One region of the Streptomyces sp. NPDC107517 genome, then DNA from elsewhere that is predicted to be linked to it. Evidence: riboswitches for the same ligand, from Rfam matches in the RefSeq annotation. Region 1 holds a riboswitch; the other holds the start of a gene.
The links. A riboswitch is a leader RNA that binds a small molecule or an ion and turns the genes downstream of it on or off. The one in region 1 is predicted to bind ZMP and ZTP.

Region 1 (10,879 bases):
AGCTCGCGGTGGCCGCCGTCGCAGCCCTCCTCGTGTGCGGCGCGTTCGGCATGTGGGTGCCGACCATGCAGACCCTCGCGCTGATGATCGTTGCGGTTCTCGCCTCGGTAGCGCTCGGCATGGTCCTCGGACTCGCGGCCGGACTCTCCGACCGCACGTACCGTGCGCTGCGGCCCGTCCTCGACACGATGCAGGTCTTTCCCGCGTACGCGTATCTGCTGCCGGTCGTTCTCGTGTTCGGCATCGGTGTGCCCGCGGCCGTCCTCGCGACCGTCGTCTACGCCGCCCCGCCGATGGCCCGTCTGACGGCGCTCGGCCTGCGCGGCGCCGACAGCGGCGTGATGGAGGCCGTCGCCTCGCTCGGCGCGACCGCGCGGCAGCGGCTCCTGACGGCCCGGATCCCGCTCGCCCGCAAGCAACTCCTCCTCGGGCTCAACCAGACGATCATGATGGCGCTCTCGATGGCCGTCATCGCGTCGGTGATCGGCGCGGGAGGCCTCGGCGACCGCGTGTACCAGGCACTGGCCTCCGTGGACGTCGGCGCGGCCCTCGCGGCCGGCATCCCGATCGTGCTGCTCGCCGTGATCCTGGACCGTACGACGGCCGCGGCGGGAGCGCGCCTCGGCGCCGCCGAACCCGACGGCCGCCGCCTGCACGGCCTGTACGGCTGGGTCGTCGCCGCCGTTCTCACGGTGGCCGTCGCCCTCGTGGCCCGCCTCGCGGACCGGATCGACTGGCCCGACACCTGGACCGTGAACATCGCGGACCCGGTCAACAACGTCGTCGACTGGATGACCGACCACCTCTACTCCGGTGTCCCCTACATCGGCGGAACCGCCGACTGGGCCGGGCACTTCACCACCTGGGTCCTCGACCCGGTCCGCGACGGGCTGCAGTGGCTGCCCTGGTGGTCCGTGCTCCTCATCGTCGCCGCGCTGGCCTGGCTGATCGGCACCTGGCGCACCGCCGTGACGGCCGTGCTCGCCATGGCCGCCATCGGCGTCCTCGGTGTGTGGAAGCCCTCCCTCGACACGCTGTCGCAGGTGCTCGCGGCCGTCGCCGTGACGCTCGTCGTCGGCTTCGCGGTCGGGATCGCGGCCGCACGCAGCGAGCGGCTCGAACGCGTGCTCAGGCCCGTGCTCGACGTCTTCCAGACGATGCCGCAGTTCGTGTATCTGATCCCGGTGGTCGCGCTGTTCGGCGTCGGCCGCGCCCCCGCGGTCGCCGCCGCCGTCGTCTACGCGCTGCCGGCCGTCGTCCGCATCACCACGCAGGGACTGCGCCAGGTCGACGGAGCCGCCATGGAGTCGGCCCGGTCGATGGGCGCGACGAGCGGGCAGCAACTGCGCCAGGTCCAGCTGCCGCTGGCCCGGCCCGCGCTGCTCCTGGCCGTGAACCAGGGTGTCGTCCTCGTCCTCGCCGTCGTGATCATCGGCGGTCTGGTGGGTGGTGGCGCGCTCGGCTACGAGGTCGTGTTCGGTCTCGCCCAGGGCGACCTGGCGACCGGGCTCGTCGCGGGCGCGGCGATCGTGTGTCTCGGCCTCATGCTCGACCGGGTCACCCAGCCGACCGAACGCCGCGCGAAGAAGGGAGCGTGACCGCGATGCGAACACTTCGATCTTTCCGCCCGGTGCGGGCACGCAGGACGACCACGTTGCGCCCCGTGCGGGCACGCAGGACGACCGTGGGGCTCGCGGCCGCGGGCACCCTCCTGGTGGCGACCGGTTGCGGCGCCGCCGACATGACCAAGCAGTCCTCCCCGTACGCCAACGCCCAGGGCGCGAAGACGGTGACCCTGTCGGTCCAGTCCTGGGTCGGCGCGCAGGCCAACATCGCGGTGGCCCAGTACCTGCTCGAGCACGAGCTCGGCTACCGCGTCGACACCGTCCAGGTCGACGAGGTCCCCGCGTGGGACGCGCTCAGCCAGGGCCGCGTCGACGCGATCATGGAGGACTGGGGCCACCCCGACCAGGAGCAGCGGTACGTCAAGGACAAGAAGACGATCGTGAACGGCGGCGACCTCGGCGTCACCGGACACATCGGCTGGTTCGTCCCCACGTACTTCGCCAAGCAGCACCCGGACGTCACCGACTGGAAGAACCTCAACAAGTACGCGTCCCAGCTGCGCACCGCCGAGAGCGGCGGCAAGGGCCAGCTCCTCGACGGCTCTCCGTCGTACGTCACCAACGACAAGGCGCTGGTCAACAACCTGAAGCTGAAGTACCAGGTCGTGTTCTCCGGTTCCGAGGCGGCTCAGATCACCCAGATCAAGCAGTTCGCCAAGGCCAAGAAGCCGTTCCTGACGTACTGGTACCAGCCGCAGTGGCTGTTCAAGAAGGTGCCGATGACGGAGGTGAAGCTGCCCGCGTACAAGGAGGGCTGCGACGCCGACCCGAAGAAGGTGGCCTGCGCCTATCCGAAGACGCCGCTGCAGAAGTACCTCAACGCGGACTTCTCGAAGAGCGGCGGCAAGGCGGCGGCCTTCCTGAAGAACTTCAAGTGGACGACCGAGGACCAGAACGAGGTCTCTCTGCTCATCGCCGATCAGAAGCTGTCGCCGGACGAGGCGGCGAAGAAGTGGATCGACGAGCACGAGTCGACTTGGCGGTCCTGGCTCCCGAAGTAGCCGTCGGGCCCCTACCCCGCGCGCGTGCCGGGTGCCTCTCCTGACGGGGGCACCCGGCACGTCTGTGCGCGGCCTGCCACGGACGGGGGCGTGGGAGTGGGCGGGGGCGGCACGTCACCACTGCGGTCCGCCGGGCGCGATCCGGCGGCTCACCATGAGCCGGTTCCGGCTGATGATGCCGGTGATCACGCCGAGAAGACGGGCGAGCCCGGCTTCACCGAGCCCCTTCTTCGCGGCGGCGCCGAGCGCGATCACCGCGTCGCGCACACCCGTGTCCGAGTGGGTCGTACGGACTGTTACTTGAAGTCGCCCGCGGTGTAGTGCCCCGGCGCCATCCGCGTCGACACACCGAACCGGTTCCACGCGTTGATCACCGTGATCGCGGCGATCAGCTGCGTCAGCTCCTTCTCGTCGTACAGCTTCGCCGCCTTCTCGTACGTCTCGTCCGGCACGAACCCGTCGGTGAGCACGGTGATCGCCTCGGTCAGCTCGATCGCCGCGATCTCCCTGGGCGTGTAGAAGTGCTGCGACTCCTCCCACGCGGCCAGCTGGATGATCCGCTCGACGCTCTCGCCCGCGGCGAGCGCGTCCTTGGAGTGCATGTCGAGGCAGAACGCGCAGTGGTTGAGCTGCGAAGCACGGATCTTGACCAGCTCCAGCGTCACCGGGTCGACGCCCTTACGGGCCTCCGCGTCGAGCCGGATCATGGCCTTGTAGACCTCCGGTGCGTGCTTGGCCCAGGCCAGCCGGGGCGCGTGCTCGTGGACGTACTCCTTGGTGGTCCGGCCGGCGTCGGCGTCCGGGCCGGTGCTGTCGGTGGTGTTCTCGTTCGTCGTCATGACATTGACCCTACGAGCGGAGTAGCCCACGGGTATGGTCCATTTCCATGGTGGAATCCTGGGCCACTTCGCCCTCCGGTCAAGCGCTCGGTATCGATCTGCACGTCGAGCCGACCGGCTCCGGCCTGCGCAAAGGCCTGACCGACGCACTCCGTGACGCCGTACGCGGCGGACGCCTCGCCCCAGGTGTCCGCCTCCCTTCGTCCCGCACCCTCGCCGCCGATCTGGGCATCGCCCGCAACACGGTCGCCGACGCCTATGCCGACCTCGTCGCCGAGGGCTGGCTCACCGCGCGCCAGGGTTCGGGGACGCGCGTCGCCGAGCGGCCGGTCGAGGCGCCCCGGCCGGCCTCGCCCCGGGGCCGACGCGCTCCTGCCGGACTCCGCCACGACCTGCACCCCGGCACCCCCGACCTCTCCTCGTTCCCGCGCGCCGAATGGCTCAAGGCCTCGCGTCGCGCCCTCAACGCCGCCCCGAACGAAGCCCTCGGCTACGGCGATGCCCGCGGCCGCATCGAACTGCGCACCGCCCTTGCCGGCTACCTCGCCCGCGCCCGCGGCGTCCACGCCGACCCGGACCGCATCGTGATCTGCTCCGGCTTCATCCACGGCCTGATGCTGCTCGGCGAGGTGCTGCGCAACAGGGGTGTACGCGATGTGGCCGTGGAGACATACGGGCTCGACATCCACTGGGACGTCCTGGCGCGGTCAGGCCTGCGCACCCACCCCCTCACCCTAGATCAACTCGGCACCTGCACAGACGAGTTGGCGACCGGCGAACCGGACGTGGGTGCCGCCCTCCTGACCCCCGCCCATCAGTTCCCGGTGGGCGGGGCCCTGCACCCCGACCGCCGGACCGCCGTCGTCGACTGGGCCCGCCGCACCGGCGGACTGATCCTGGAGGACGACTACGACGGCGAGTTCCGCTACGACCGCCAGCCCGTCGGCGCCCTCCAGGGGCTCGACCCCGACCGCGTCGTCTACTTCGGCACGGCCAGCAAATCCCTCGCACCGGGCCTGCGCCTCGGCTGGCTGGTGCTGCCGCCCTCCGTCATGGGGGAGGTGATCGAGGCGAAGGGCGTCGCCGACTGGTCATGCGGTGTCCTCGACCAGCTGACCCTCGCGGAGTTCATCGACTCGGGCGCTTACGACCGCCATGTCCGCGGCGCCCGCCTGCGCTACCGCCGCCGCCGCGATCAACTCGTCGCCGCCCTCGCCGAGCGCGCCCCCGACGTCCGCGCCACCGGAATCGCCGCCGGACTGCACGCGGTCCTCCAACTCCCGCCCGGCACCGAACAGTCCGTGGTCCGCGCGGCCGCCTGGCAGCGCCTCGGAGTGGCCGGCCTCTCCAGCTTCCGCCACGAAGCGGCCCCCGCCGAACCACCCCTGGACGCCCTGGTGGTCGGCTACGGAACCCCACCGGACCACGCCTGGACCAGCGCGCTCGAGGCGTTGTGCCGGGTGCTGCCTTAGGGGCGACATCGGGCGGTGGGCTTCCCGGGGCGCGCGGCCCGGGTTCGGGTCGGGTGGCCTGGGTTCGGGGCGGGCGGCCTTGGGGGGGCAGGGCGGTGTCAGCGCAGGTCGGTTCGGGTCGGGTGGCCTGGTGGGTGGGGCTGGGGCGGCTCGGGATCGGGTCGGGTGGCCTCGGGGGTGGGGCTGGGTCGGCTCGGGTTCGGGTCGGGTGGTCTGGGGGGCGGGGCGAGGGCGGTTCGGGATCGGTTCGGGTCGGGGCAGAACGAACCGGTTCGCGTCGGGCGGCCAGGGGGGGCGGGGTCAGCGCAGGTCGGGTCGGGTGGGGTTCAGGTCAGACCGGGCCGGTGCGGACGCGTCCGCCACCGGCGCCTCCCCGAAGCGCGCCAGCGCCAAAGCCCCGGTCACGGCCACCACGAACCCGAGAGCCGCCAGCCAGGCCAGCCCCTCGCGCGTGCGATCCCCGAGCCAGATCACCCCGACGAGCGCCGGCCCCACCGTCTCGCCCACGACCATCCCCGCAGTGGCCGTGGTCACCGACCCTTTCTGCAACGCCGAGGTCAGCAACAGAAACGCCGCACCACCACCGAGCAGCAGCGCATACGTCGCCGGATTGCTCAGCAACGCGCCGGGCGACACGTCGTCGATGAGCCGCACCGACACCTCCACCACCCCGAACCCGAAGCCCGAACCGAGCCCCAGTGCGAGCGCCCGCCCTCTCCCCGGAAGCCGCCCCGCCACCGCCCCGATCAACAACACGCCCAGCGCTGTCCCCAGCATCGCGTACCGCAACGCGTCCGAACCGGCCTTGTCGCCCTCCGTCCCCGACGCCAGCCCCAACATGGCAAGCCCCGCCACCACGACTCCGACGGCGCCCCACTCGACACCACTCAACCGCACATCCAGCAGCCGAGAGGCAACCACTGCCGTCACCGCCAGACTCGCGGCGAGCGCCGCGCCGACGGCATAGATCGGAATGGACCGCAGCGCCACGACCTGCAACACGAACCCGAGAAGGTCGAGTCCCAACCCGGCGACATAACGCCACTGCCGCAGCGCCCGCAGCAACAATGCGGCGTCGACGCCTGACCCCGATCCCGGCTCCGCGGCCCGCGCGGCCATCGCCTGGAACACGGAAGCCGTACCGAAACAGACTGCAGCCCCGAGCGCGCAAACCATTCCAAGAAGCACAAAGCGACTGTAGAGGGTGCCCTACGCCAGTCGGCCCGCGGGCGGCCCACCCTCCCGGGGCGCCGCCGTGAACGGCCGGACCGAGAGCCGGCAGCCCTTGCCGGAGGCGCGCCACCGTCAGACCGCCAGGACCGCCCGAAGCTGGTCGAGCCCCCAGTCCAGGTCCTCCTTGCTGATCACCAGAGGGGGAGCGATCCGGATCGTGCTCCCATGGGTGTCCTTGACCAGGACGCCCTTGTCCATCAACTTCTCCGAGATCTCCCTCCCCGTCCCGTACGACGGATCGATGTCGACTCCCGCCCACAGCCCGCGTCCCCGCACCTGCGTCGCCTTGCCCGTGCCCACCAGCAGCCCGAGCTCCGCGTGCAGATGGCCGCCCAGCTCCGCCGCCCGCTGCTGCAACTCCCCGGTGCGCAACATCGCGATGACCTCGAGCGCCACCGCACAGGCCAGCGGATTCCCGCCGAACGTCGACCCGTGCTCACCCGGCTTGAACACCCCCAGCACCTCGCTGCTGGACACCACCGCCGACACCGGCACGACCCCACCGCCGAGCGCCTTGCCCAGTACGTACATGTCGGGCACTACGCCTTCGTGCTCACAGGCGAACGTCCGCCCGGTCCGCCCGAGCCCCGACTGGATCTCGTCGGCGATGAACAGCACGTTCCGCTCGCGGGTCAACTCCCTTACCGCAGGGAGGTATCCGGCCGGCGGTACGAGGACGCCGGCCTCGCCCTGGATCGGTTCGAGCAGCACCGCGACGGTGTTCTCGGTGACAGCGCCGCGCAGTGCCGTCAGATCGCCGTACGGCACGATCTCGAAGCCCGGCGTATAGGGACCGAAGTCCGCGCGCGCCTCCTGGTCCGTGGAGAAGCTGACGATGGTCGTGGTGCGCCCGTGGAAGTTGTTGCCCGCCACGACGATCTTCGCTCTGCCGTCGAGCACCCCCTTGACCTGGTACCCCCACTTTCTCGCCGTCTTCACGGCGGTCTCTACTGCCTCCGCCCCTGTGTTCATCGGCAGCACCATGTCCATGCCGCACAGCTCCGCGAGCCGCGTGCAGAACTCGGCGAACCGGTCGTGGTGGAAGGCGCGGGACGTCAGCGTCACCCGCTCCATCTGCGCCTTGGCGGCCTCGATGAGCCGCCGGTTCCCATGACCGAAGTTGAGAGCCGAGTAGCCGGCGAGCATGTCGAGGTACCGGCGCCCCTCGACATCCGTCATCCACGCCCCCTCCGCCGTGGCGACCACCACGGGCAGCGGATGGTAGTTGTGCGCACTGTGCGCTTCGGACGCGGTGATGAAGGTTTCCGTTACGGCATTCGGAGGAGTCACAGCAGTCACGGGATCTCCGTTCTTACGGCTCTTATGACGCGAAGACATGGGCTTGTGGCCCCTTCCTATCGTCGCTCGCACCGTGGACCGGGAAGCCTCGCCTCCCAGCGCGCCCGGTAGGGTGGCCCGCAGGGCCGTGACTGGCGCGCTGGGATGGGACCGACCATCGGGGAGCGGCCTGTGAACTGTGTGCCGTGCGCCTGGGCCGACCCGTGAACCTTCCGCTCTCGACTTCGCTCGGGCAGTGGGGGTCCCATCCGTCCGGAGGTCCGTCATGTCAGAGCCCACCCTCTCCACCGAATCCGTAGCGTTCCGCAGCGCCCTCGACGTGATCCGCGCGGTCGAGCCCCGCGTGGCCGACGCCATCGGCCAGGAAATCGCCGACCAGCGCGAGATGCTCAAGCTGATCGCCAGCGAGAACTACGCCTCCCCGGCCACGCTCCTCGCGATGGGCAACTGGTTCAGCGACAAGTACGCCGAGGGCACTGTCGGCCGCCGCTTCTACGCCGGCTGCCGCAACGTCGACACCGTCGAGGCCCTCGCCGCCGAACACGCCCGCGAGCTCTTCGGCGCCCGCCATGCCTATGTCCAGCCGCACTCCGGTATCGACGCCAACCTCGTCGCCTTCTGGGCCGTCCTCGCCCAGCGCGTCGAGGCCCCCGCCCTGGAGCTGGCCGGCGTCCGCAACGTGAACGACCTCTCCGACGCCGACTGGGCCGAGCTCCGTCAGGCCTTCGGCAACCAGCGCATGCTCGGCATGTCCCTGGACGCCGGCGGTCACCTCACCCACGGCTTCCGCCCCAACATCTCCGGCAAGATGTTCGACCAGCGCAGCTATGGCACCGATCCCCGGACCGGCCTCGTCGACTACGAAGCCCTGCGTGCCACCGCCCGCGACTTCAAGCCGCTGATCATCGTCGCCGGCTACTCCGCGTACCCCCGCCTCGTGAACTTCCGCATCATGCGCGAGATCGCCGACGAGGTCGGGGCGACCCTCATGGTCGACATGGCGCACTTCGCGGGCCTCGTCGCCGGCAAGGTCCTGACCGGCGACTTCGATCCGGTGCCGCACGCCCAGATCGTCACCACCACGACGCACAAGTCGCTGCGCGGCCCGCGCGGCGGCATGGTGCTCTGTGACGACTCGCTCACCGACCAGGTCGACCGAGGCTGCCCGATGGTCCTCGGAGGTCCGCTGCCGCACGTCATGGCCGCCAAGGCCGTGGCCCTGGCCGAGGCCCGCCGCCCCGAGTTCCGCGACTACGCCCAGTCTGTCGTCGACAATGCCCGCGCCCTCGCAGAGGGACTGACCCGCCGCGGTGCCACCCTCGTCACGGGCGGCACGGACAACCACCTCAACCTGATCGATGTCGCCACCTCCTACGGGGTCACCGGCCGCCAGGCCGAGAACGCACTCCTCGACTCCGGCATCGTCACCAACCGCAACTCCATCCCCTCTGACCCCAACGGGGCCTGGTACACGTCCGGCATCCGCATCGGCACCCCCGCTCTGACCACCCGGGGCCTGGGCACCGCGGAGATGGACGAGGTCGCCGGCCTCATCGACCGCGTGCTCACCGCCGCCGAGCCGGGTACCACCAGCAAGGGCGCGCCTTCCAAGGCCCAGCACATCCTGGACGAGAAGGTCTCCGACGAGGTCTCCACGCGAGCGTCCGACCTGCTCAGCGGCTTCCCGCTCTACCCGGAAGTCGACCTCACCTGATCGCTTGACCCCCTGGCTCTGTGATCCACTGACCGGCCCGTCACCAGACGCACCGACGGGCCGGTCAGTGCGTACTCGAAGCCATGAGAGCTGAGGGGCGGCTCTCAGGAGTCGATCAGCTGCTGCCGTGGTCCGGTGTCCTGTGGGGGCTCGCCCGTCTTGCGACGACGCGGCAGCCTGCCGGCCAGCGGCCGCAGCACCAGAGCCAGCGCGGCACCCGCCGCCAGCCCCGGTATCGCCCACCACCAGTCCGGCCCCTCGCCCGCCCGGGCCGCTGAGGCCCGCGCCCCTGCGGACTGCCCGGCATCGCGACTGTCGGCTGCCGGAGCCGGAGCTCCACCGAGTGCTTCCTTGGACCGGTCGGGCGACTGCCAGGGTGCCGGGAAGATCGGACTCCCGCCCTTTCGGGACCGCTCGCCCATGACTCCGAGGTCCTTCAGCAGCGCGCGCAGCTGTGCAGGCTTCTGCGCCTTGTGCCAGTACCCGTTGTAGGAGTCCGGCACGTGCGTCGCTGTGTGTATCCAGACGTCCTTCGTGCCCGGCGAGTCCGGATAGACCCGGTCGACCCGCCACGGCAGCACGTCGTGCACCAGCCAGGTGACATTGAGCTGACGTCCCGCGCCTATGCCCAAGCCGGGCGGCTCCTCCCGTCGGCCCTGGTCCGGCTCGCCCAGGAGGCTTTCCAACGGCCCGTACTTCTTGTCACTGAAGTAGAGCGACGCGCTCTGGCCGCTCTCGGGCGACACCACCAGAACGCTTGTCGGTCCGCCGGCCGATGCTCCTGACGCGCTCAGCAGCATCGCGGCGAGTGCCGCCGTCAGTGCCACCGCCAGCGCGGCCGGCCTTCGTACTGTTCGCATCCGTTCCCCCCAGCTGGTCCCGGCACGGCCCGCCCGTGCCGATTCACTTCTGGTACACCGCCCGACCCGACCGGGTTCCCAACTTCGGCGCGTGAGTTCTCGGGTGTGCGGGAGCCGCCGGCTCCGCCCGCGGACATCAGCGGACGGCGTCCGGCTTCCGTACCGACCGTGCGATCTCCATCGCCCGCTGCTGGGAGTCGATCCCCTCCAGGCGGAGTGTCACCTGCTGCCGACGGGTCCACAGGAGCGTCGGACCCGCGGTGCGTTCCGAGCGGGTCCACCGGTCGCCGTTGCCGTCGAGCATCCAGAAACTGAGCAGATGGGGCTGGGCGAACCACAGCCCCGTATCCGGGCCGAGGTCGACCCAGCGCGGCTGCATACGCACCGATTTCGTATACCCGATGTCGAGCTGGGCCGGGTACTCGTCGAGTCGGATCGTGCGCCCGTCCTCGCGCCAGCACAGCGTGATCAAGAAACGCGATTTCGGTTCACGCGTCACCGCGACGGCGTCCGGCATCCCCAGCTCGTCCGGCACCAGGGGGTCGAATCCGGCTTCTCGTCGGGCCTCACCCAGCGAGAGCGACGTACCGCACCCCGGGACATGGGCACCGGACGATGGCAGGGCAGAGGGGTCGTACCGGACCTCCACCCCGCCGAAGCCGAACCAGTCGGCGACCGTGGCCCGCACGGGAGGCGTGAGCACGAGCACGGTCAGCACTCCGCACATCCCCGCTGTGAGCATCCGCCACCGCTTCCGTATCCAGCGGCGCGCCAGTCGCACCCGGGCAGGGGCCGCCCCCGGCTCGGCCACCGGCGCCGGAACCGACTCGGCGAGT
Region 2 (10,879 bases), on a different contig from region 1:
AACCGGTGGGTGATGCCGTGAGCGGTGCGTCGGTTCGGGTGAGCGTCCCCTTGGGAAGGCCGAGTTCACGTTCCGCCGTCGTGGCGGCCAGGCGCGACACCGCGGCGGGCCGGTTGCTCGTGTCGGTGTTGGCGTGCGCTCCGAGGCCGTCGAGCACCACCAGGATCTGAATGGTCGTCACATGCGGGTCGTCCGTGCGGAATTCGTTGCGGTCGACGCCTTCCCGGATCAGGCCGGTGAGCCGCTCGCGCCAGGCCGCCTCCTGCTCGGCGACCCGGTCGCGCAGGACGGGCCGGTAGCGGCTGAGGTGGCGCGCGTTGATCCAGAGGCGGCTGATGTTGTCGTAGGACTCGCCCGTCGCCCGCGCGAAGAACCACCCCAGGTGCAGCGTGGGTGTCCCCTCGGCCCGCTCTGCGGGCAGTAGGCTGTCGAGCTCGGAGCCGGCGGCGCTGCCGAAGGCCTCCGCCACGAGGTCGTCCGCCGAGGGGAAGTAGTGGCTGATCAGCCCGGGGCGGACGCCGAGCTCCTCGCCCATCCTCCGCAGAGTGACGCACTCGAGCCCCTCCGCGAGGGCGACCGAGGCGGCCGCCGCAACGATTTCCGCACATCGGGCGGCCGGCGTCTTCCGAATTCGCTTGTGCTGGACGCTTGACGGCATACCGGGATGCTATTGAGTGTGCGACCAATAAGCAAGTGTGTGGCCCGTCAGGAGGTCACCGGCTCGCCCCCGGCGCAGCGGCCGTCGCGCTCCGCGCCAACGCGGCCCGACACGACGGCGCCCGTCAACGCCGACCGGGCCCGCCGGTCCACGGCACGTCGTACCGCCTGAGTGCGCGCTCGACGGGCTCACCGGACCGCTCCGCGTACGCGAGGCGCTCGCGCACCTCACGCAGCCTGCGGGGCCGGAAGCCCGGGCCGCCGCAGCAGCTCTTGTGGAAGCCCACGCCCGCGTTCAGCAGAACCGTGAGCGCCCGCCACGCGGCCGTGTCCCGGCGGCGCGGCGCGGCGAACGCCGACCCCACATGGATCATCGGCTCGGCACAGCGCGGACAGGTCCGCTCCCTGCTCCGGTCATGGGTCTGCTTGTACGAGACCCGGCAGGGCAGGCACACGTATGAAGTCTTCCCGTGGGTCATGCGGCCACAGTAATCAGCACCGTCCGTGGCTTCGACGGGATTCTTCAGCCCGCGTGTGCGGCCGACGTGGCACCGGAAGGGGCGAGATGGTCGAGAGCGGAGTCCGCCAGGGTGTGGATGGCCGGGTGCCAGGGGCGGGCGCGGGGCCCGGTCAGTACGAGGCGGCGTGAGGTCTGGGGGGTGCACCGGCAGCAGCGCCAGGTCGGGTGGGATCAGCGAGCGGGACACCTCCGACAGGACGGTCACGCCGATACCGGCCTGCACCATGCTGATCAGGGTCGCCAGATCCCGTACCCGGTGCGCGGGTGTGAACCTCAGCCCGGCGAGGCGGTGGATCGTCCGGATGCGGTCCTCGCAGCCGTTGGGCGAGATCAGGAACGGATCGTCCTCCAGGTCGCGGATGTCGACGATCGGCTCTCCGGCGAGGGGATGGTCCAGGGGCAGCACGGCCCGGTAGCTGTCCGCGGCGAGCTGGATGCCCGGGCCCGGGGGAGGGTCGATCAGGATGGCGGCATCAGCCGTCCCGTTCTCCAGCCAGGCGGCGATCTCGGAACTGTCCCCCTCGAAGACGCGCACCGTGATACGGGGCTGGTCCTCGCCCCAGTGCCGCAACAGACCGGGAACCAGACCCTGGCAGACCGTCGGCGTGGCGGCGAGCCGAACCGTGCCCGTCATCGTGGCGGCGTCCGACGCGAGTTGCTCCACGGACCCGTGCCGCCGCCACGGCGGTCCGGGCGTGCGGCACGACCCGCACGCCGAGCGCCGTGGTCCGCACGGGGGTGGCCCGCACCAGCAGCGGAGCGGCCAACTCGCGCTCCAGGGACGCGACCGCATGCGACACCGCCGACTGGCTCAGACCGAGTTCGGCCGCCGCCGCGCTGAAGCCCCCCGCGTCGACGACGGCGAGGAACGCCCTCAACTGGGAAAGGTTCACGCTCATGCGGGGGCCTCATATACCTATGACACGTATGCGTTGGATCAATGGTGCCAGGTCGGTGAGGCTTGGTCCGTGTCGCCACCTCCGGCGGACACACTCCTCCCACCTGCTCAGGAGAAGCCATGCCTTTCATCCGTGTCACCGTCACCGACCCCGCGCTTCCCGCCGCCGTCCAGCGCACCCTCGCCGAGGGCCTGACCGGCCTGGCCGTGTCGGCGCTGCGCAAGTCCGGCGCGCGGACCGTCGTGCACGTCGACCTGGTTCCGGCCGAGCGCTACTACCTGGACGGCAGGCCGCTGACCGGTGGCCTCGACGCCCATGTCGAGGCCACCGTCACCATCGGCACGAACAGCGCCGCAGAGAAGGCCGCGTTCATTGCAGCGGCGGGTGAACTGCTGACCAAGTCCCTGGGCCCGCTTGTCCGTTGTGGAGTCGCGCTGCACGAACTGCACCCCGAGAGCTACGGCTACGACGGCGTCACGCAGTTCGACTTCTACCGCCGCGAGGCCGCCCGGCGGTAGCCGCCCCCAGAGCCCGCTCTCACGTGTCGAACTCGCCGTACCAGGCCCGGTCGAGGAGGCGGGTGGGCAGATATGGCGACTTGCTGTCGACCGGGAACTCCGAGTCGAGGGCGAGGCACGCCAGCGCGAGCGGGCCGAGGGCCACCCGGCCGTGCGGCCCCGCCGAGTCGCTCCAGTAGCGCTCGTGATGGGCCAGAGCTTCCGTGAGTGCCTGCGCGAAAGCGTCGTGGTCGCCCGTCACGAGACGGTGGAAGAGCACGACGGGCTGGTAGTCGACCAGATTGAGGAAGTCCGCAGGCGTACGGGTCGCCACGTCGGGGTGGGACGTGTTCATGGTGGCCAGCAGCTTCTGGACTACGTCGTCCATGGGGCCCTGCAGCCAGTACGTCTGGAGCGTGTCGATCCAGTGGAAGACGTACTCGTCCATGGGGGCGGCCCGGCGCAGGTCGTCCAGCGGAACGTGGCACAACTGGGTCATGCGGTCCCGCTCGCGGCAGACGACGGCGAGGTAAAAGGCGTTGAGCCAGGCGCGGCCGTCCGCGTACGGGGCGGGGCCGGTGACCGGAAGCGTCACGACCTCGTCCCCGATGCGGCAGTTGACGCTGCTCTCCCGCGAAGTCGTGGTGGCGAACAGCGCCGAGCCGACCTGCATGGCGCCGACCCATGCCTCCCATGTCTCCAGGGCGCTCCCGTCGGGGTCGGAGGCGCAGCGCGCGTGGCTCAGAGCGAGGGAGGCCGCGAACGCGTCGCCGAAGGCCCCGGGGGACTGAGGCAGCCGGGACGTCAACTCGGCTACCACCAGGGAGAGTTGGTCGTCCGTCCGCGCGTCGGATCCCGGTTCCGGCGTGGCGTCGGCGGAGCCCTGGCCACGCAGGGACCTCATGAGGTCCATCAACGCCTGCGGCGGCACCACGGAGAACGACCGTGCCTCGTGGTCGAAGACCGTGAGCGACACCAGCCGCCCCTGGTGCCACCAGTACAGCCGCGGTGAGAGCGCGCCCGGCCCGTCCTCGTAGGCGCCGATGGCGTACGCGCCCAGGTCGTTGACGGCGTCCACCACGCTGCCGTCCACGATGGGGTGGAACGCCAGCAGATGCCTGGTCGGCATCACGACGAGCGCCCCGGCTTCCGACAGCTCCCGACCGGTCAACTCCCGTACCAGCTCCGGAAGTACGAGCGCCTTGCTGGAGACGAAGAACGAGTCTCCGTGAACGGAGTGCATCAACGCGCCCTGCGAGCCCCGGAATTCGTCGTGCTCGACCGGCTCACGGATCAGGTTCGCCCGGCCCGCGGCCCACAGCTGTTCAGCACCGGCGCGCGCCACATCCTGGTCGCCGAGCATCCGTACGGAGGTGGGTGCGTCCAGGGCGAGGGCCGCGAGCAGCCCCTCGGCGACCGGCCGCGCATAGCGGAAGCCGTCGGCCGTCTCGCCCGCGAACGCGTCGTCGGGAAGGAGCCGCCAGCACGTCCGCTCCAGGAGCTCCGTGGCGCTCTCGCCTCCCTGGGAGGAGTTCTCCAGGCCGGCGAAGTGCTGCTCCACCACCCGCGGCCAGTCCTCCTCGGCGGACTGACGGCACCGCTGCGCGAGGTTCGACAGCGGGCTGATCCTGCCCTCCAGGCGCACCGCGTCCCCCGTCACGGTCATGTGCGTGCCGTGACGGGCGAGGAAGTAGGCGGCCGTCAGGCTCCGCAGGCGCTCTGCCTGAGGGACGTTCAGCATCGGCAGGTGTGGATCGGGTGCATGGTGAAGGTTCACCGCACAGACCCTACGAAGAGGTGCGGGAACCGGTGACGGGCGGGCCCGTGCGTGCGGTCCTGGTCGGGCTCGTGTAGGCGAACCGGGGCAGGAAGAACTGCGTGACGGGGCCGACGGTCAGGGCGTACAGTACGGTGCCGAGCCCCACGCCGCCGCCGAGCAGCCACCCCGCGGCGAGCACGGCGATCTCGATGCACGTGCGGACGGCGCGGATGGAACGCCCGGTCAGGGCGGCCGCTCCGGTCATGAGCCCGTCCCGGGGCCCCGGACCGAACCGTGCGCCCACGTAGACGGCGACGGACAGGGCGTTGGCGAAAATCCCCGCGAGGAGAAGCCCGACGCGCTCGGGGAGTGCCAGGCCCGCGGGGACGAGCGCGAGCCCGAGGTCGGACGAGAAGGCGATGACGACGATGTTGGCGGCGGTCCCGAACGTCGGCCGCTGCCGCAGGGGGATCCACAGCAGCAGGACGGACACGCCCACGACGGCGGTGAGTGTGCCGAAGCTCAGCGAAGTGTGCTTCTTCAGCCCTTCGTTGAGGACGCTCCAAGGGCTCAGCCCCAGCGCGGAGCGCACCATGACGGCCATGCTGAATCCGTACAGGGCGAGGCCGACGAACAACTGCGGCAGGCGGCGGAGCGGGCGTTCGCCGAAGCGTACGTAGGTGAGTGGGGGAGTGGTGCGGGCGGCGCCACCGGTGGTGAGGGGCGGGGGCGTCGTCGGGTTCCCGCCGGGCCCGGGAGGCGGGGTGGTCGCGTCGGTGTCGTTGCTCCGGGGTGCCGCCTTCTCGGGGTGGTCCGTCATACCCGTTTCGTGCCGCATGTGTGCCTGTCTCCGCCCTGCGTGTCGTATGCCTTCAAGGCCATTGCGGCAACTCTGTAGAGTTATTGGCCCACATGACATGGCCAATCTCGGGAGAATGGTTTGACTGACGCGAGCGCCTTCCTGCCCGTGGACAGGGTGGGGCGCGCGGACCGGACCCTGGGCAGCCGTCAGCTCGCCGCGATGCTTCCTGACGCCTCGGGCACGAGACCCGCCTACCGCCACCTCGCGCAGGCGATCAGCACGCTCATCCTCGACGGACGCATCGCGCTGCACGTCAGACTCCCCGCCGAGCGCGAACTGGCCGCAGCCCTCGCCACCAGCAGGACCACGGTCACCGCCGTGTACGACCTGTTGCGCGAGGGCGGCTACGCGCACAGCCGTCAGGGATCGGGCACGTGGACCGCCCTGCCCGAAGGCCGCACCCCCAGTGGCATCACGCGCCTCCTCGGCCCTCCGGACACGGCTATCGACCTGGCCAGAGCCTCGCCCGGGCTGCCCCGCCAGGCGCTCGTCGATGCCCTCGCGCACATCACCCCGCAACTGGCCGAGCAGGCGCACACCCCCGGCTACCACCCCTACGGCCTGCCCGACCTGCGCGACGCCATCGCCGAGCGCTACACCCGACGCGGTCTCGCCACCCTGCCCGAGCAGATCCTTGTGACGTCCGGCGCGCAGCACGCGCTGACACTTGTCCTGGGACTCCTGAGCAGCCCCGGCGATCGGGTCATGGTCGAGAACCCGTCCTACCCCAACGCCCTCGACGCCCTGCGCCGGGCCCGGCTGCGCACCGTGTCCGTCCCCGTGACCGACACCGGCTGGGACATCGAGATCGCCGAATCGACCCTTCGTCAGGTCGTGCCCCAACTGGCCTACCTGATCCCCGACTTCCACAATCCGACCGGATGCCTCATGCCCGAGCACGAGCGGGCGCGTGTCCTGCGCGCGGCGGAGCGCTCCGGTACATGGCTGGTCATCGACGAGACGCTGGCCGACCTCGCGCTCGACGTTCCCGCCCCGTCTCCCTTCGCCTCCCACGCCGCGAAGGGAGGTACCGGCCAGGTCATCACCATCGGCTCGATGAGCAAGACCCATTGGGGCGGCCTGCGCATCGGCTGGCTGCGCGCGCCCGCACGGCTCGTCACCGAACTCGCGGGCCAGCGCGTGGCCACCGACATGGGCGGATCGGTCGTCGACCAACTCCTGGCCCTCGCCCTCCTGGACCGGTCGGACGAGCTTGTGCCACCTCGTCTTGAGCAACTTCGGCTGCAGCGCGCGGCGTTGGCCGCCGCACTGGACGAGCACCTGCCGCACTGGACCTGGCAACTGCCGCCCGGTGGGCTGTCGTTCTGGGTCGACCTGGGCGAACCGGTCGCCTCCGCGTTGTCCGAGCGGGCGCTCGACAACGGCGTTCGGATCGAGAGCGGCGCTCACTTCGCCACCGACCCAGGCATCTTCGAGCAGCGGATGCGCATCCCGTACACGACCTCTGCGGACACCTTGCGCGAGGCCGTCCAGCGCATGGCGACCGCGCTCGCCGCGGGCCTCCCCTCGGCATCAGCCGCGCGCCGACCGCACTGGGTGGTCTGAGTGCCCGTGCCCGAAAGAGATCACTCGATGCCCGTGGATGGTCCCCGTCCCGGAACCGGTCCCCTCTTCCGCCTCGCATGGCGAGGGCCCCGCTGTCCGGGCCGGCCCGTCGAGGAGCTGTGGATCGGCCTCGACGCAGATGCGGACGGTGGCTGGTGGTTGGAGGCGTCCTGCCTCGGGCGCGTGCCAATGGGTGACGGCGCGGCGCGGGCCGCCGAGTTCGCTCAGTGGCTTCTGGCCGACCCGCCGACAGGCCCGTACGAGGGGGAGTTCACACTGATCGCCGGTGAACCGCAGGCCGGATCGCCGCGGATCGCCGCCGGAACGCTGCTGACCGTCGAATTCCTCCTGGGCCGCGAGGAAACCGGCGGGTCCGAGTATCTCCAGATGCTGCCTTCCGGTGAGACGGCGGTACGGCACATCGGCTTCGAGGTGTGCGCACCGCTGGAGTGCGAGCCGCTGCCGCGCGCCGCACTCGCGGTGGCGGCCGCCGGACTCCTCGGCGTCGCCACCGCACAGGGCGCGGACCTCCGTCCCCTCAGGCGAGCGCGCGGCCAAGGTCCGCGCCGAGCTGGTGGTATGCGGCGGTGACCGTCTGCGCCAGGAGGACGGCGATGGTCATGGGGCCCACCCCGCCGGGAACGGGAGTGATCAGGCGGGCCCGCTCGGCCGCGGTGTCGAAGTCCACGTCGCCGACGTTGCCCGCGTTGTAGCCGGCGTCGATGACGACCGCGCCGGGCTTGATGTCCTCGCCGCGGATGAGCCGGGGCCGGCCCACCGCCGCCACCACGATGTCCGCCTCCCGCACGAACGCGCTCAGGTCGGCAGTCCGCGAGTGGCAGTACGTCACCGTGGCGTCCCGGGCGAGCAGCAGCATCCCGGCCGGCTTGCCGAGGATCGCGCTCCGGCCCACGACGACTGCATGCCGGCCCGCGAGTTCGACGTCGTACTCGTCGAGGAGCCGCATGATTCCGCCGGGTGTGCAGGAGACGAACCCGGGCAGCCCGAAGGCCATCGCGCCGAACGAGCTCATGGTGACGCCGTCGACGTCCTTCTCCGGAGCGATGGCCTCGAAGGCGGAGCGTTCGTCGATGTGCGGGCCCACGGGGTGCTGGAGCAGGATTCCGTGCACCGACGCGTCCTGTGACAGCTCGCGCAGGGCGGCGACCAGTTCCGCGGTCGTCGTGGTGGCCGGGAGCTGGACGCGCCGCGACTCGATACCGGCCTTGGCGCAGCGCGCCTGCTTCATGCGGACGTACGTGACGGAGGCGGGGTCCTCGCCCACCAGTACGGTCGCGAGGCAGGGCGCCGAGCCCGTACGCCTCACCAGCTCCGCCGCCTTGACCGCGGACTCCTCGACGAGGCGCCGGGCCGTACCGGTGCCGTCCATGAGGTGGGCTGTCTGTGTCGGGGACATGGTCGCCTCCCAGGCGTCATTGACCATTCGCCCAGGCGCACGGCATACATCGACCCTTTGGTCAGGCCGCTCCCCGGTGGTTCTCCACCCCAGCGCCAGTCACGGCCCGTGCGCCACTGTAACGGCTTCGGTCGGCCGCGCGAGAGCCGAGGCCTCCTCGCGGCCGTCCTCGGCACTGAACGCATGCACGACCAGGCCCGTCTCGCCGGGAGCTGCCCGACGTCCGCTTCGTCGCAGCGCGGGCGGAGTACGTGCGACGACTCGACAACTCGTCAAGGCCACGCCGGCCCCACCGCCTATTTGAACGTGTTCAAATTTCTGCGCTAAAGTGGTGCCGACACGATGAGGGGGCTCCATGAAGATCGTGATACCCGGCGGCACCGGGCAGGTAGGGACGATCCTTAAGCGTGAACTGGCCGAAGCGGGACACGAAGTCGTCGTCCTCACGCGGCGGCCCGTGCGCGAGGGCGAAGTCCGCTGGGACGGTGAGACCCTGGGCCCGTGGGCCGAGGTCGTCGACGGCAGTGACGTGGTGATCAACCTCGCCGGACGCAGCGTGAACTGCCGCTACACACAGGCCAACCTCCGGGCCATGATGGATTCGCGCGTGCGGTCCGCCGAGGTCGTCGGCGAGGCGATCTCCGCCGCCGCGCGGCCTCCGAGGGCGTGGCTGCAGATGAGTACGGCCACCATCTACGCCCACAGCTTCGCCGCACCGAACGACGAGACGACCGGCGTACTCGGCGGCGACGAGGCCGGCGTCCCGGGCTACTGGGGTTACAGCGTCGAGATCGCCGAGGCGTGGGAGCGGGCGCAGGAGCGGGCCGACACCCCGCGCACCCGCAAGGTCGCCCTGCGCGCCGCGATGGTCATGAGCCCCGATCGCGGCGGCGTCGTCGACGTCCTCCTGCGCCTGGCCAGGCTCGGCCTCGGCGGTCCGGTCGCGGGCGGTGGCCAGTACGTGTCCTGGATCTACGACCGTGACTTCGCCCGGGCGGTCCAGTTCCTGATCGAACGCGACGATCTGGACGGGCCCGTGAACCTCGCCGCCCCCGAGCCGCTGCCGCAGCGTGACTTCATGCGTGCGCTACGCGCGGCATGGGGTGTTCCGGTGGGCCTTCCCGCAACGAAGCGGATGGCCGAACTCGGCGCGTTCGCGCTCCGCTCGGACACCGAACTCCTTCTGAAGAGCCGCCGTGTGGTCCCGGGCCGGCTGCTCGACGCGGGCTTCTCCTTCGGCCACGCCGGGTGGCCCGATGCCGCCGCCAACCTCGCGCGACGTGTACGTGGTGGGCGTGACGTCACGCGGGCCATGGCGGACGGGACGGTGTGAGGCGGTGAGCCGTGGGCCGTCTCCTTCGCGCGGCCCGCGTCGTCACCAAGGGAGCGGGCCCTCGACGTCGACGTATGTGCCGGTAGGGCCGTCGGGGCCCAGCTGGGCCATGCGCACGATGATCTCGGCGCCTTCCTCGACGGTCTGGATGCCCGTGTGCCCGTTCAGGTCCGTCGCGGTGTAGCCGGGCTCCACCGCGTTGATCCGCATGCCGGGGAACGCCTTCGCGTACTGCACGGTGATCATGTTGACCGCGGTCTTCGATGCCGGGTAGGCGACTCCGGGATACGCGTGAGTCGGCGTACCCGCGTCGGAGACCCGGGCCAGCGAGGCCAGGCCGCTGCTCAGGTTGACCACGACCGGCGCGTCGGACTTCTGCAGCAGGGGCAGGAACGCGTGGGTCACGCGCACGACGCCGAAGACGTTCGTCTCGAAGGTCGACCGCATCTCGTCGGCGGTCACGTCCGCGGCGCCGATCACGCCTCCGTCCGGGGTCCGGCCCTCGATGCCGGCGTTGTTGATGAGCACGTCCAGGCCGCCGTCGGCCTCGATCGTCTTCGCGGCGGCGTTGACGGACGCGTCGTCCGTGACGTCGAGCTGGACCCAGCGTGCGCCGAGCTGCTCGGCGGCTCGACGCCCGCGCTCGGCGTCGCGGCTGCCCACGTAGACGGTGTGGCCTGCGGCGACGAGTCGACGGGCGGTTTCAAAGCCGAGACCCTTGTTCGCTCCGGTGATGAGTGTTTTCGTCATGCCACCAGCGTGCGGCCCCACCCTGCGATCAGCCAGGAGTCCCGTCTTCCTGGGACTGGCGGTACCAGGCGGGTCCCGGGTCCCGGGTGGCTCCCGGGCGGGGCCCTGTCGTCCCACGCGCCGTCCCAGGCCTGGTCTCATCGAGTGGTGCCTCGACCTCAGCTTTAGGGTGAGGGTTCAGTGATCCTGGGGGTGCGCATCGTGCCGGGTGCGGCCCGTGTCACCGGCCGCCGAACGGCCTCCGGCGGTAGGCCCGTCGCGGGCGAAGTGGTCGCCGGAGTGTGGCGGAGGTCCCCGTGCCCCTCCGTGCCGCGATCCGCTCGACGGTGTCGTCGCTCGGCCCCAGCAGCTCCTGCGCCTCCCGCACGCGCCCGCGGGCAGGTGTCTCCGGTCCGCCCACCGCGCCAACTCGGCCGTGCCTATACGGTTGTTGACCGTCCGTCGAGCCGTTGACTTTCGGCCAAGACGTGACCCGTTGAGGACCGGTTCACTCAGGGGTGCCGCGCGCGCCCGCCCGGCCGGAACCGCTGTCGAGCGACCGGCGACCGCGGCCCGGCCGCATCGAACCGGCCATCCCTGCCCGACAGTCGAAATGATCTTGGATAGGTTCCTCAGGGCT

Region 2: linked by a shared signal. The riboswitch ahead of ACZ67T_RS17545 (bifunctional 5,10-methylenetetrahydrofolate dehydrogenase/5,10-methenyltetrahydrofolate cyclohydrolase) and the one ahead of ACZ67T_RS23900 (glycine hydroxymethyltransferase) in region 1 are both predicted to bind ZMP and ZTP.

Annotation. Positions count from the first base shown of each region.
Region 1 is NZ_JBVJPM010000010.1:223,295-234,173, forward strand. Features, by position in the region: gene ACZ67T_RS23865 (ABC transporter permease) at 1-1,598, shown strand, start outside; gene ACZ67T_RS23870 (ABC transporter substrate-binding protein) at 1,742-2,626, shown strand; gene ACZ67T_RS23875 (hypothetical protein) at 2,741-2,893, opposite strand; gene ACZ67T_RS23880 (carboxymuconolactone decarboxylase family protein) at 2,923-3,465, opposite strand; gene pdxR (MocR-like pyridoxine biosynthesis transcription factor PdxR) at 3,513-4,937, shown strand; gene ACZ67T_RS23890 (DMT family protein) at 5,238-6,113, opposite strand; gene rocD (ornithine--oxo-acid transaminase) at 6,243-7,508, opposite strand; ZMP/ZTP riboswitch at 7,587-7,673, shown strand; gene ACZ67T_RS23900 (glycine hydroxymethyltransferase) at 7,735-9,183, shown strand; gene ACZ67T_RS23905 (hypothetical protein) at 9,288-10,043, opposite strand; gene ACZ67T_RS23910 (hypothetical protein) at 10,180-10,879, opposite strand, start outside.
Region 2 is NZ_JBVJPM010000006.1:347,458-358,336, reverse strand. Features, by position in the region: gene ACZ67T_RS17590 (TetR/AcrR family transcriptional regulator) at 1-658, opposite strand, end outside; gene ACZ67T_RS17585 (deoxyxylulose-5-phosphate synthase) at 783-1,136, opposite strand; partial or broken gene ACZ67T_RS17580 (LysR family transcriptional regulator substrate-binding protein) at 1,362-1,751, opposite strand; gene ACZ67T_RS17575 (helix-turn-helix domain-containing protein) at 1,651-2,076, opposite strand; gene ACZ67T_RS17570 (tautomerase family protein) at 2,196-2,594, shown strand; gene ACZ67T_RS17565 (immunity 49 family protein) at 2,614-4,350, opposite strand; gene yczE (membrane protein YczE) at 4,361-5,152, opposite strand; gene yczR (MocR-like transcription factor YczR) at 5,273-6,760, shown strand; gene ACZ67T_RS17550 (hypothetical protein) at 6,788-7,351, shown strand; gene ACZ67T_RS17545 (bifunctional 5,10-methylenetetrahydrofolate dehydrogenase/5,10-methenyltetrahydrofolate cyclohydrolase) at 7,299-8,177, opposite strand; ZMP/ZTP riboswitch at 8,200-8,290, opposite strand; gene ACZ67T_RS17540 (DUF1731 domain-containing protein) at 8,533-9,510, shown strand; gene ACZ67T_RS17535 (SDR family oxidoreductase) at 9,553-10,260, opposite strand.